2 regions of the Micromonospora sp. MGP-C2 genome follow, and region 2 is predicted to be linked to the other one. Evidence: riboswitches for the same ligand, from Rfam matches in the RefSeq annotation. Region 2 holds a riboswitch; the other holds the start of a gene.
The links. Region 2 has a riboswitch for cyclic di-AMP ahead of AC3CF1_RS22205 (coiled-coil domain-containing protein). Riboswitches for the same ligand answer to the same signal wherever they lie in the genome.

Region 1 (7,034 bases), 4.5 Mb from region 2:
GACACCGCCGAGACGACCACGTCCACGGCGTACGACAAGCTGACCGTGCGGATGGGCTCGACCACGCTGGCGACGTACTCGAACCTCAACGCCTCCACCAGCTACGTCCAGCGCACGCTCAACGTTGCCGCGTACGCCGGGCAGACGGTGACGCTCACGTTCACCGGCACCGAGGACTCGTCGTTGCAGACCAGCTTCGTGATCGACGACGTGACGTTGCAGGCGAGCTGACCGCGTACCCGCAGAAGCGAGCCGCCGCCGGGGTTTCCCGGCGGCGGCTCGTCGCGTTGGGGGTCAGGGGAGCTGCGGGTAGAGCGCGGCGACGCCGCCGGCCAGCCCGGCCTGCACCTGGCGGCTCAGGTCGTCGGCGAGGATCTCGTACGCGTCGGCCTCGATGCCGTCCACCCCGATCCGGGCGATCGTCGCCGGGTCCAGTTTCGGGCCGGTGACGTCGGCGGCCATGTCGGTGTCCAGGTAGCCGACGTGCAGGCCGGAGACCCGGATGCCCCGCTCGGCGAGCTGGACGCGCAGGACGTTGGTCATCGACCACTCGGCGGACTTGGCGGCGCTGTAGGCCCCGTGGATCGGCAAGCCGAACCAGGACAGCACGGAGAGCACGTTGAGGATCGTTCCGCCGCCGTTGCCGGCGATGACCGGCGCGAACGCCCGGACCGTCGAGAGGGTGCCGATGTAGTGGGTCTCCAGCTCCAGCCGGACGAGGTCCAGGTCGCCGTCGAGCAGATCGGTCCGGGTGTCGATGCCGGCGTTGTTGATCAGCAGGTTCACGTTCCCGGCCAGCTCGGCGGCTGCGGCCACCGAGGCGGGGTCGGTGATGTCGAGGCGGACCGGTGTCACGCCGGGCAGGTCGACGCTGTCGGGGTTGCGGGCGCCGGCGTAGACGGTGGCGCCCCGGGCGAGGAGTTCGGCGGTCAGGTGGCGGCCGAGGCCACGGTTGGCGCCGGTGACGAGTGCGGTGCTTCCAGCGATCTTCATGGCCGTCACGCTATCCGACCTGACTTGCGTTCACCAAAGTCAGCTACGTCACGACGGTGACCCCCCTGAATCGGGAATGCGACCCCGAGGCGGCCACAACCCTGCCGGTGACGGCTCGTATCCTTTCCGCGAACCTCCGCACGAGCCGAGATGGGAGACGGTGTGAGCAACCAGGCCGAAACGTTGGAATTCCAGGCCGAGGCGCGTCAGCTCCTCCAGTTGGTGGTCCACTCGATCTATTCGAACAAGGACGTCTTCCTGCGGGAACTCATCTCGAACGCGTCCGACGCCCTGGACAAGCTGCGACTGGCCACGCTTGTCGACAAGGACCTCGTCGCCGACACCGACGACCTGCACGTCGCCCTCGAGGTCGACCGGGACGCCCGCACCCTCGCCGTGCGGGACAACGGCATCGGGATGACCCGCGACGAGGTCGTCCAGCTGATCGGCACCATCGCCAAGTCGGGCACCGCAGAGCTGCTGCGCAAGCTGCGCGACTCCGCCGACGCCCACGCCTCGCAGGACCTGATCGGCCAGTTCGGCGTCGGCTTCTACGCCGCGTTCATGGTCGCCGACCGGGTCACCCTGCTGACCCGCAAGGCCGGCGAGACCGGCGGCACCCGCTGGGAGTCCACCGGCGAGGGCACCTACTCGATCGAGTCGGTCGACGAGGCGCCGCAGGGCACCACGGTGACCCTGCACCTCAAGCCGGTCGACACCGAGGACAACCTGCACGACTACACCGCCGAGTGGACCGTCCGGGAGATCGTCAAGCGATACTCCGACTTCATCGCCTGGCCGATCCGGATGAGCGTCGAGCGGCCCGGCGCCGACGGCGAGGCCGCCACCAGCGAGGTGCAGACCCTCAACTCGATGAAGGCACTCTGGGCTCGACCCCGCGACGAGGTCGACGCCGCCGAGTACAACGAGTTCTACAAGCACGTCAGCCACGACTGGGCCGACCCGCTCGAGGTCGTGCACATGAAGGGCGAGGGCACCTTCGAGTACGAGGCGCTGCTGTTCCTGCCCAGCCACGCCCCGCTCGACCTGTTCTCCCCGCAGGGCCGCCGCGGTGTCCAGCTCTACGTCAAGCGCGTCTTCATCATGGACGACTGCGAGGCGCTGGTCCCGACCTACCTGCGCTTCGTCAAGGGCGTGGTCGACGCGCACGACCTGTCGCTGAACATCTCCCGCGAGATCCTCCAGCAGGACCGGCAGATCCAGATCGTCCGCCGTCGCCTGGTGAAGAAGATCCTCGCCACGGTCAAGGACCTCAAGGCCAACCACGCCGAGAGGTACCGCACCTTCTGGACCGAGTTCGGCGCGGTGGTCAAGGAAGGGCTGATCGACGACACCGACAACCGCGACACCCTGCTGGACCTCCTGTCGGTCGCCTCCACCCACGACCCCGCCGAGCCCACCGACCTCGCCGGCTACGTCTCACGGATGAAGGACGGCCAGAGCGACATCTGGTACGCCACCGGCGAGTCCCGGGCCGCCATCGAGAACTCGCCGCACCTGGAGGCGTTCCGGGCCAAGGGCCACGAGGTGCTGCTGCTCACCGACCAGGTCGACGAGGTGTGGGTCGAGCGGGTCGGCGCGTACGACGGTCGGCCGCTGCGGTCCATCGCCAAGGGCGAGATCGACCTGGACACCGACGAGGAGAAGCAGCAGGCCGAGGCCGAGCGCGAGCAGCAGCGGCAGGAGTTCGCCGCCCTGCTCGACTGGCTGGGCACCACCCTGACCGACAGCGTCCGGGAGGTGCGTCTGTCGTCGCGACTGACCACCTCGCCGGCCTGCGTCGTCGGCGACGCCCACGACCTCACGCCGACCCTGGAGAAGATGTACCGGGCGATGGGGCACGAGGTTCCCCCGACCAAGCGGATCTTGGAGATCAACCCCGGTCACCCGCTGGTGTCCGGGCTGCGCAAGGCCCACGAGCAGGGCAGCGACCCCTCGGCCCTGACCGAGACCGCCGAGCTGCTCTACGGCCTGGCGGTGCTCGCCGAGGGCGGTGAGCTGACCGACCCGGCCCGCTTCACCCGGACGCTCGCCGACCGGCTGGCGCGCACCCTGTAGCTGGCGTACCCCCTCAAGCGGCGGGCTTCCCGGGTCACCGGGGGGCCCGCCGCCGGCGGTGGCCGGCTACCAGCGGTTCCAGTGGGCGAACCCGTCCGCGTCGGCCCGCGGACCGGGCTTGAAATCGGTGCCCAGGGTGTACGCCACCGGCGTGAGCGCCACCTGCACGACGGTGTCGTAGGGGATGCCGAGCAGGTCTGCCATCTCCCTTTCGTAGCTGAGATGGCTCGTGGTCCACGCGGTGCCGAGCCCGCGTTCCCGGGCGGCCAGCATGAAGCTCCAGAACGCCGGGATGACCGAACTCCAGGCCCCGGCCTGCCCGCGCACGCTGGCCAGCTCGGCGCGGGACTCGACCCGCAGGCAGGGGATGAGCAGCAGCGGCACCTCGTGCAGGTGATCCGCCAGGTGTTGCAGGCTGCCGGCGATCCGGCCCCACTGCTCGGAGGCGAAGTCCATCCGGCTGAAGGCCGGCCCGGTGCCGCCCGACGCGGGTGGCGGTGCCATCAGCCCGAGTCGCCACAGTCGGGCGACGGCGGCCCGGGTCTGCGGATCCTCGACGAAGATGAAGTCCCAGCGTTGCCTGTTGCGGCCGCTGGGGGCCTGAAGCGCGATGCGCAGGCAGTCCTCGATCACGTCGCGGGGGACCGGGCGTCCCAGGTCGAGACGCTTGCGGACGGCGCGGGTCGTGCTCAGGACCTCGTCGGCGGACAGGCCCAGTGTGCGCGGCCCGCTCGGCCGGGCCGGTCTGGTGTCGCTCATGCGGGAACTTCCACTCGTTCGGTCAGGTCGAGGTTGGCGATGACCGCGGGAAGGAGCCCGGGAAACCGGTCATTGATGTCGTCCGCACGCAATTCGTGTCTGCGGAAGCTGCCGTTGGGCGTGACGCGGAGGACGCCGGCTGCCCGCAGCACCTTCAGGTGATGCGACAGCGTGGACATGCTCACCTCGGACAACGCGTCGAACTTCCCGCAGACGACCCCACCGGCCTGCGCCAACTGTCGTACGACACTCAGGCGCACCGGGTCGGCGAGGGCGCCGAGCACGGTGGCGAGGTCGACGGAAGCGAGATCGGGATGATGCAGGGCTCTCATGGACGCCATGCTAGCTTTGGTTTAGTGATTTCGAAAATCGTCCAAATGAAGAGCGGAGCACGGTCATGCCGGTCGACACAGTGATCTTCAGCGGGGAGGGCCCGCACGCCGATCCCTGGCACCCGTTGGCCGAGACCAGCGCGGCGATCGCCCAGCTCGTCGGCGACGCGGGCCCGGTGGCGATCGTGACCACCGTCGACCAACTCGCGACCGCACTCGACGGCGCCCGCCTCCTGGTGGTGAACGCCAGCGCCGACCGCACGGCCCCAATCCCGCAGGACGAGGAGTTCGGCCGCGTTCTCGACGCCTTCCTGGCCCGTGGCGGCAGCCTGCTCGCCACGCACAGCGCGACGATCGCGTTTCCCCAGCTCGCGACCTGGCGGTCCACGGTCGGCGCCGCCTGGGACCACGGTCGGACCTTCCACCCGCCGATCGGAACCAGCCTCATCCGACGCACCGACATCGAGCACCCGATCACTACCGGTCTCGTGGACTTCGAGGTGCACGACGAGCGCTACACCGACCTGGAGTTGCTCGACGGCGTCGACGTCGAGACTCTCTACGTCCACGACGAGGGTGGCGACACCCAACCGCTCGTCTGGGCGCGCACGGCCGGGAGCAGCCGGATCGTCTACAACGCACTCGGTCACGACACCCGGTCGTACGAGTCGCCGGGACACGTCGAGCTGCTGCGGCGCATCGTGCTCTGGCTCCGTCACCGCATCTGATCCGCAACGGTCCACGGTGGTCACTGCACACTGACCACCCGCCCGCAACCGCTGCGAGTGACGCCCCGCGTACCCCGGTGAAGAACTTCACAGGGGTTGGGCGATCGTCACCGACCGTGCCTAACGTCGGTCGGGTTCGCCACTGCGGACACCACGGCCGGCAACGCCAAATCCTGCCCCCGGTCGGTGGAACCCAGTCACCCGGGCAGGAGCGGGGGACCCAAACGTTCCTCGGTGCACGTCACCTCGGGGTGAAGCCGCCATCGTGCGGCCGGGCTCCTCGGCCCGAACCCGACAGCTCACCTCGCCGGCGTGGAGGAAGTTCACATGACGTCTGTCTACACGCCCCGTCACCGACGGGTCACCACCCGCCGTCTCGCCGTCGGCACCCTGGCCGTCGGTGCGGTCACCGGTGCTGTCGCCCTCTTCGGCCCGGCCGCCCCCGCGCAGGCCGCGGTCAACTGGGACGCGATCGCCAAGTGCGAGTCCGGCGGTAACTGGAAGATCAACACCGGCAACGGCTACTACGGTGGCCTGCAGTTCTCCCAGAGCACCTGGGCCGGCTACGGCGGCAAGAAGTACGCCGCCCGTGCCGACCTGGCCAGCCGCGGCGAGCAGATCGCCATCGCCGAGAAGGTGCTCGACGGGCAGGGCATCGGCGCGTGGCCGACCTGCGGCAAGAAGGGCGGGTCGTCCGGCGGCTCCACCGCGAAGCCGTCGACGAAGTCCACCGCGAAGCCGTCGACGAAGTCCACGCAGAAGCCCACCGAGCAGCAGGAGCGGCCCTCGCGGCGGGAGCAGCCGGCGACCCGCAACCACGAGCGCACCGCGCCGACCACGGGCGGCCAGACGTACCTGGTCAAGCCGGGCGACACCCTGTCGGAGATCGCCGACAGCCACCGGGTGACCGGCGGTTGGCAGGCGCTCTACGAGCACAACCGGCAGCTGATCGGGGCCGACCCGGGCCTGATCTTCCCGGGTCAGCGGCTCAGCCTCTGACGGTCTTCCCGCGTCAGCGGCTCAGCCTCTGACGGATGACACACGAACGCTCGGCCGGGTCACCGGCCGAGCGTTCGTACGTGTGGTGCGATCAGCCCGAGCGCCCGTACCCCGGGGGGAAGCCGTCACGCCGCGGAGGCGGATGCCTTCGACCCTCGGTGCGACGTGACCGGGCCGGCGTTCCAGCCCCAGCGGGGCGCCGGTGCGCTGCCCTCCCCGGACCAGCCCGTGCCGCCCTCCTCGTTGTCGCCGCCGTCGACGGTCATCTCGACCGGGGCGGGTGTGCTGCGGGCCAGTCGCATCGACTGCTCCGCGCCGGCGCGGGCCGCGCACGGCCAGGACTGCCCGGCGCACTGAAGGTTGCGGCACTGACCCTCGTCGTCCGGCTCGTGGGCGCTCAGCACGTCGATCGCCAGTTGCCAGAGCAGCGGGTCGGTTACGTCGTGCGGCCGTTCGGCAGTGCGACTCGGCCGGTTGCTGGTGTCGTCGTCGGACATTGTGGGTCCCCCCTTGTCAGGCTGTACCCCACAAGGGTCACCCGTGAGCCGCTGGTTAAACCGCCGACCTGCTGTGATGTGTCTCCGGTCGCAGCGGTCGCCGGGACGCCGCACGCAGATCGGTCAATCCGGCAGCAGCGGCATCTCGACGCCCGGCTCCCGGCCGAGCAGGACCGCTCGGGTCAGCGCCGTTGAGCCGAACCGGTCACGGACCGCGTCCACCGCGGCGTCCAACTCAGCGCCCGGATTGCGGTGAAACGGCAGCTCCGGTTGCACGGGGTTGTCGTCCAGGTTGCCCACTGAGACACCGATCAGTGTGACACCGCGACGATCGATATCGGTCAGTGCGGCTCGCAGCAACGCGCGTGCGGCGGCGAGCAGCGGCGTCGTGTCGGCGGTCGCCTTGCCGATGGTGTGCGAGCGAGTGGCCCGGGTGTAGTCGCCGAAGCGCAGCCGCAACACCACGGTGCGACCGGACCGCCCCGCCGCCCGCATGCGGCGGCTGACCCGGTCGACCAGGCCGGCGAGGATGGCATCCAGCTCCGCCGGGGCATGCGGCGTGCGGCTCAGCGCATGCTGCGCGCCCATCGAGCCGCGCCGCCGGCCGACCTGCACCGAGCGAGGATCGCGGTTGTGCGCCAGGGCGT
Region 2 (7,034 bases):
TCATCGTGTGACCGCCTCTCCGGATGCCGACCCTGCCCTCGGGGAGTCTGGTCGGCCCTGCCCGGGGTGCGTTACCCAGGGGCGGGCTGAAGTCAACGTATGAAATCCATATCACGTATACCTTGACGCATCTTACGGTGCGTGTGACCGTAAAAGCCGAGCCAGCGCCCGCCGCCGGCCCGGCTCAAGAGCCGGTTGACCAGGTCAAATGCGTCGAGACGAGGTGCGGGGATGAGTCATTCCGGAACGCCCGGCGGACAGCCGGGCCCGCAGCGGACCACCGACCGCGCCCCGGCGCTGAGCGAGCCGGCCCGCGCGTACGCCGAGTTGATCGCCGGCAACCGGCGCTTCGTCGGCGGCGCCCCCGCCACCCCAACCAGGACGCCGGGCACCGGGCCGCGGTGGCCGACGGGCAGCACCCGTTCGCGGTGATCGTCGGCTGCTCCGACTCCCGCCTGGCCGCTGAGATCATCTTCGACCGCGGGCTGGGCGACCTGTTCGTGGTCCGCACCGCCGGCCACACCGCCGGCCCCGAGGTGCTCGGCAGCGTGGAGTACGCGGTGACCGTGCTGGGCACCCCGCTGGTGGTGGTGCTCGGGCACGACTCGTGCGGTGCGGTGCAGGCGGCCCGGGAGGTCGCCACGACCGGCACCCAACCTCAGGGGCACCTGCGGGCGGTGGTCGACGCGGTGCTGCCCAGCCTGCGCCGGGCCGAGACCGAGGGTGTGCAGGACATCGACGGCATCGTCGACATCCACATCGCACAGACGGTCGAGACGCTGCTCGGGCAGTCGCCGGTGCTGGCCGACGAGGTGGCGCAGGGGCGGTGCGCGGTGGTGGGTGTGTCGTACCGGCTCGCCGCCGGAGCGGTCAGCCCGGTGGCCGCCGTGCCGGCCTGCTTCGCGACGCTCGGCGAGGAGGCCGGGCCCCTCGACCCGGCCGCGCCCGCCGCCGCCTGACGCGACGAGGGCCGCCCCGCGCGACGCGGAACGGCCCTCGGCGAGGGTTCAGCGGGTCAGAGCAGCGACATGTGGACGTGGTCGGTGTGGTTCGACGGCCCGCTGTACGAACTCCAGCCGGTCGCCGGGAACCAGATCTGCCGGTTCCAGATCACGTAGTAGATGCCCAGCCGGTCGGCGTTACGGATGAGGAAGGCGGCGACGTTGTTGCCGTACCTCCGGGTGTCATCGTTGTGCCACGGGGCGAAGCCGCTCTTCTGCAGCGACCAGTCGCAGGCGCGGCCCTTCGGATGCTCCCACGGCCCACCGGATCGGTAGCAGCCGACAAACCGGTTGTAGCCGGCCGCCTTGACCTCTTTGTACGCGTGCAGGGTGCGGGGCGTGACGCAACCGGACGTGGTCGGGTCATTCTCGCTGCACGACTGCGGCTTCCAGTCACCGTCGGCGGTGCGACCCGGGCCGATCTTGGCCACCTTCGAGGTGGCGTCCACCAGGCCGCCGGTGAAGCCCTTGCCGCCGACGAGGGAGAGCGCCTTGTCCGCCTCGCTCTTCCGCTTCGCCATCAGGGCGGTCTGCTTCTGCTGCTCGCGGACCTCCGCGTCGAGGGCCAGCTTGGCCTGCTCGGCGCGGGCCTTCGCCGTGTTGACCTCGGCGAGCTTCTTCTCGTTGACCATGTTCATCTCGTCGAGCACCGCGGCACGCTGGACGAAGGCGTCGGGAGCCTTGCTCTCCAGCAGCATCGCGAGCGCGCCGATCCGACCGGTCCGGTACGACTGGGCGGCGATCAGCCCGACCTGTGGGGTCAGCGCGTCCAGGTCGGCCTTGGCCCGGTCGACCTCCAGCGCAAGTTCCAACTGCCGCTTCTTGGATTTGTCCAGTTGGGACTTGGCGGCGGAGTAGTCGCGGTTGGCCTGCTCGATGACGTCGGTGAGCAGTTGCGGCTCGCCGTCCTCCTCGTGCCCGGACGGCGTGGGGGTCGTCGGGGCGGCGTGGGCCGGGAGGGGCCCGGCGAGCACGGTCAATGCGGCGATCACGGCCACCACGGGTGTCAACCAGCGGCGTAGGGGTGCCGTCACAATGTTCCCTTCCGTCGACCGCCGACCGGGTTAGCTGACGGGTTCGGGGCGGAAGTGGCCCCTACCGCTGACGCGGATTCACCCCACGTACCTGGGTCCCCGATTCGCCGGTTGGCGATTGGGCGGTGGCACCGCAGGCGCCGCTTCGCGCCTTCATCGGTAACCGGCAGCGAGGTTACCCGAGAGTCGGCCGGGTGAGCTACGCCTGGATGCCGACCAAAAGCGTCAATTCGCCATAGCGTTGAGTGACCAGTGACGTGGTTCTCAGGGTGGAGGCCCGATCTGGTCACGCTGAGGAGTGTCACCATGCCGTATCCGTGCTCCTGTTCGACTCCGGCCACCCGGCGGTGGCGGTGGATGGGGGTGGGGTCCGCGTCGGTTCCGGCTCGTCGGGGCGACCCGCTCGCGGTGAGATGAGTGCGGCCAGTGCCTCCGCCCGGTCCGGCTGAGGTCGCGGGGCGGAAGCATCGGTGGACGGTGTGGCGTCCGCACGCCCGGCCGCGGTCACCACTGCGGCCAGCCCGGTGGTCAGTGGCACGGCGGCGATCAGGCCGAGGGTGGCGACCGCGCTGCGGACGATCTCCTGCGCGAGGAACTCGCTGGTGAGGATCTGCCCGATCGGCCGCGCGTCGGCGGTGAGCAGGAGCAGCAGGGGCAGCGACGCGCCCGCGTACGCCAGCACGATGGTGTTGACAGTGGAGGCGATGTGCGCGCGGCCGACCCGGGTCGCGGCCCGATAGAGCTGCAACCGGGTCAGGCCGGGGTTGGCGTGCGCCAACTCGGTGACGGTGGCCGCCTGGGTGACCGTCACGTCGTCGAGCACCCCGAGCGAGCCGATGATGATCCCGGCGAGCAGCAGACCGTGCAGGTCCACGTCGCCCTGGAACATCGACAGCGTGGTGGCGTCCTCGCTGCCGAAGCCGGTGAGGTGGGTCGCCGCCGTCGCGATGGTGGCGAGCACGCCGGTCAGCACCAGGCTCCCCAGGGTGCCGAGCACCGCGACCGAGGTCTGTGCGGTGACCCCGTGCGTCAGGTAGAGCACCACGAACATGATCAGGGCGGCACCCACCACCGCCACCAGCAGGGGTGACTTGCCGGCGCCGATGCCCGGCAGCACGAAGGTGAGCAGGATGGCGAAGCTGGCCGCCAACCCGGCGAGCGCGGCCAGACCCCGCCACCGACCGAACGCGACGATCGCCGCGGCGAAGACCACCGCCAACCACAGCATCGGGGTGCCGCGCTGGTGCTCGGCGATGTTCCAGTTGCTGGTGCTGGGATCGGTGGGATCGGTCAGCTCGACCAGGATGACCTCGTCGCCGACCGCGACCCGGGGTGCGCCCGGCCCGTCGGGCACGGGTGTCTGCACCTGCTGGCCGGCGGACGGCCCGTCGTCCACCCGGACGTCGACAGTGCCGCACGGCCCGCCGCCGACGCGTGGTGTGCCCTCCGGGCTCGACGGCGTCGGCGGGCATGGTTCGGTCACCACCCGGGTCACCGTGCCGGGGAAGCGCGGCACGTCCGCCCCGCCGTCGGTCTCCGGTGACCCACCGCGCGGCCAGAGCAGCAGTGCTGCGAGCACGGTGGCGACGAAGAGGGGCACCACCGTCATGATGAGGATCCGCCGGACCCGGGGCGGGGCGGACGGAGCGGGGCGGGTGTGGTCGGAACCCAAGGCGAGACTCCCAACGATCCGGTGCGGGGTACGTGTCAGTGGGCCGGTCGGTTCATCCGCACTGCGGAATCGCGGCGGGAGACGCGGCGGATCGCTGACCGGCGACCACCCGATCACGGATGGTCAGTGCCCGGCCCGGGCGGCCAGGAGCGACGCCACCGGGTGGCGGCGCCGGTGCCCGTTCGTGCAGCGGCATGCGGGGGGTCATCGTGGGGAATGCTAACCAGCCCGGCCCGGGGACGCAGGTCGTGACGGAGTGTCGCCGCCGAACCGCTCGCGTGCCGATCCCCGGCCAGGCATGTTGGAGACATGCCCGCTCAATCACCGCCCGATCCCGGCCATGAGCGGCACGCCACCCCGGCCACGCCGCCGGAGAGAGCGGGGCACGACAAGCACGCCGGGCACGATCCGGCGATGTTCCGTCGTCGCTTCTGGGTCTGCCTGGCGCTCACCATCCCGGTGGTCCTGGCCAGCCACCTGGTCTGGGACCAGCTGGGTCTGAGCTGGGACGTTCCCGGCCGCTCCTGGGTGGGTCCGGTGCTCGGCTCGGCGGTGTTCTGGTGGGGCGGCTGGCCGTTCCTGGTCGGTGCGGTCCGGGAGGTGCGGGACCGGGCGCCCGGGATGATGCTGCTGGTCGCGATGGCGATCACCGTGGCGTACACCGCGTCCCTGGCGACCAGCGTGGGCGTCTTCGACCTGGACTTCTGGTGGGAGTTGGCCGCGTTGGTCACCATCATGCTGCTCGGGCACTGGCAGGAGATGAAGGCCATCGGGCAGGCCCGGGGGGCGCTCGTGGCGCTGGCCGCGCTGCTACCGGACGAGGCCGAGCGGGTGGCGGCGGATGGCCGGGTCGAGGCGGTGCCGGTGACCGGTCTGCGGGTCGGTGACGTGGTGCTGGTCCGCCCGGGCGGGCGGGTGCCGGCCGACGGGCGGATCATCGATGGCGGCGCCGAGCTGGATGAATCGATGATCACCGGGGAGTCGCGGCCGGTCGCCCGGTCGACGGGTGATCGGGTGGTGGCCGGCACCGTCGCCACCGACTCGGCGATCCGGGTCGGTGTGGAGGCGCTGGGTGAGCAGACCGCACTCGCCGGCATCCAGCGCATGGTCGCGCAGGCCCAGGCTTCCGGTGGGCGGACCCAACTGCTGGCCGACCGGTTCGCCGCGGCGCTGTTCTACGTGGCCACCGGCACCGCCGTGCTGACCGTGCTGGTCTGGACCGCGCTCGGTCGGCCCGACGAGGCGGTGGTCCGTGCGGTCACCGTCCTGGTGATCGCCTGCCCGCACGCGCTGGGTCTGGCCATCCCCCTGGTCGTCGCGCTCTCCACCGCGTTGGCCGCGCGGTCCGGAATCCTGGTCAAGGACCGGTTGGCGTTGGAGCGGATGCGGACGGTCGGCGCGGTTCTCTTCGACAAGACCGGCACGCTGACCCGGGGCGAGCACGTGGTCACCGACGTGGTGACGGTGCCGGGCATCGGGCGGGACGAGGTGCTGCGGATCGCGGCGGGTGTCGAGTCGGACAGTGAACATCCGTTGGCCCGGGCGATCGTGGCGGCGGCCGGACACGCAGGCCCGGCCCCGGCCGCCGGGTTCCGGTCGCTGCCGGGCCGCGGTGTGCAGGCGACGATCGACGGTACGGAGTACGCGGTGGGCGGGCCGGCGCTGCTGCGGGAACTGGGCCAGTCGCTCCCGACGGAACTGGTGACGCCGAACGAGCGGTGGTCGGCGCGGGGTGCGGCGGTGCTGCATCTGGTGCGGCTGCCGGACGCCGTGCTCGGCGCGTTCGCGTTGACCGACGGGGTGCGTCCGGAGGCCCGGCGGGCCGTCGACGAGCTGCGTGCCGAGGGCGTCCGCACCATCGCCATGATCACGGGTGACGCCCGCCCGGTCGCCGAGGCGGTCGCGGCCGAGGTCGGTTTCCGGCCCGGTGTCGACGAGGTCTTCGCCGAGGTCCTGCCGGGGGAGAAGGACGACCGGGTGGCGGAGCTCCAGCGGCGAGGGTTGGTCGTGGCGATGGTCGGTGACGGGGTGAACGACGCTCCGGCGTTGGCCCGAGCGGACGTCGGTATCGCGATCGGCGCGGGCACCGATGTGGCGATCGAGTCCGCCGGGGTGGTGCTGGCGTCCTCGGACCCGCGCGGGGTGGGTGCCGTGGTCCGGTTGTCCCGGGGCTCGTACCGGAAGATGCGACAGAACCTGGCCTGGGCGGCGGGCTACAACGTGGTGGCGCTGCCGCTGGCGGCGGGTGTGCTGGCCTGGGCCGGCGTGGCGTTGAGCCCGGCGGTGGCAGCGGTGCTGATGTCCGCGTCCACCATCGTGGTGGCGCTCAACGCGCAGTTGCTGCGCCGCGTCCGTCTCGACCCGGCGCCGGACTGAGGGGCATCAGCCGCGCTTCATCAGCCGGCCGACTGCCGCCATCATCTCGGTGGCCATCTCGTCGGCCCGGCCCTCGGCCGCCCCCTCGTGCATGCAGTGCCGGGCATGCCCGTCGAGCAGCCCCAGCGCCACCTTGTCGAGTGCGGCCTGGATGGCGGAGATCTGGGTGAGCACGTCGATGCAGTAGCGGTCGTCGTCGACCATCTTCTCGATGCCGCGGACCTGCCCCTCGACGCGGCGGAGCCGCGTGAGCAGCTGGTCCTTGCTGGCGGTGTACCCGCGGATCGGGGTGGGTGCGGTCATGCGAACCAGGATAGCGTACCCCTGGGGGGTATGGTACGGTCGTCTTCGGGTGGGATACCCCCACCGGGTACGGGTAATCCGTTCAGGGAGGCGTTCCAATGGTCAACACGACGTACCAGGTGCAGGGCATGACCTGTGGGCACTGCGTCAGCGCGGTGAGCGCCGAGGTCGGCGCGATCCCGGGCGTGCAGGACGTCCAGGTCGACCTCGCGGCCGGCCGGGTCACCGTCAGCAGCGACCAGCCCCTCGACCCGGCAGTTGTCCGGGCTGCCGTCGACGAGGCCGGCTACGACCTCGTCGACGCGTGATCGGAGGGCGGGCATGCGCACCGTGACGAGACTGGCCGGGTTCGCCGTGGGCCTCGCGGCGGTCTTCGGCACGACGTACGGGATCGGCCGGGTCGTCGACCGCGCCCCGGTGGTCGAGGGCCGGCACGGCGGCGACGGCGCCCATGCGACGGGCGAGCACGACGAGGCGACCGACCGGCTCCCCGGCGGCCTGCTCGTCTCCGACCGGGGCTACACCCTCGAACCGGTCGACGCCCCGGCGGACGAGTTCGCCTTCCGGATCGCCGGGCCGGACGGTCAACCGGTGACCCGGTACGACGTGGCGCACGACAAGCAGATGCACCTGATCGTCGCCCGGCGG

Region 1: it holds a riboswitch for cyclic di-AMP, as region 2 does, so the genes downstream of both, AC3CF1_RS01110 (transglycosylase family protein) here and AC3CF1_RS22205 (coiled-coil domain-containing protein) in region 2, are expected to answer to the same signal.

Annotation. Positions count from the first base shown of each region.
Region 1 is NZ_JBYMEN010000002.1:347,710-354,743, forward strand. Features, by position in the region: gene AC3CF1_RS01080 (M28 family metallopeptidase) at 1-231, shown strand, start outside; gene AC3CF1_RS01085 (SDR family oxidoreductase) at 295-993, opposite strand; gene htpG (molecular chaperone HtpG) at 1,144-3,072, shown strand; gene AC3CF1_RS01095 (nitroreductase family protein) at 3,139-3,831, opposite strand; gene AC3CF1_RS01100 (ArsR/SmtB family transcription factor) at 3,828-4,163, opposite strand; gene AC3CF1_RS01105 (ThuA domain-containing protein) at 4,229-4,891, shown strand; cyclic di-AMP (ydaO/yuaA leader) riboswitch at 5,046-5,218, shown strand; gene AC3CF1_RS01110 (transglycosylase family protein) at 5,219-5,890, shown strand; gene AC3CF1_RS01115 (hypothetical protein) at 6,016-6,387, opposite strand; gene dinB (DNA polymerase IV) at 6,511-7,034, opposite strand, start outside.
Region 2 is NZ_JBYMEN010000002.1:4,829,934-4,836,967, forward strand. Features, by position in the region: gene AC3CF1_RS22195 (helix-turn-helix transcriptional regulator) at 1-4, opposite strand, end outside; partial or broken gene AC3CF1_RS22200 (carbonic anhydrase) at 232-959, shown strand; gene AC3CF1_RS22205 (coiled-coil domain-containing protein) at 1,016-2,035, opposite strand; cyclic di-AMP (ydaO/yuaA leader) riboswitch at 2,040-2,170, opposite strand; gene AC3CF1_RS22210 (YibE/F family protein) at 2,337-3,707, opposite strand; gene AC3CF1_RS22215 (heavy metal translocating P-type ATPase) at 4,017-6,083, shown strand; gene AC3CF1_RS22220 (metal-sensitive transcriptional regulator) at 6,090-6,386, opposite strand; gene AC3CF1_RS22225 (heavy-metal-associated domain-containing protein) at 6,485-6,694, shown strand; gene AC3CF1_RS22230 (hypothetical protein) at 6,708-7,034, shown strand, end outside.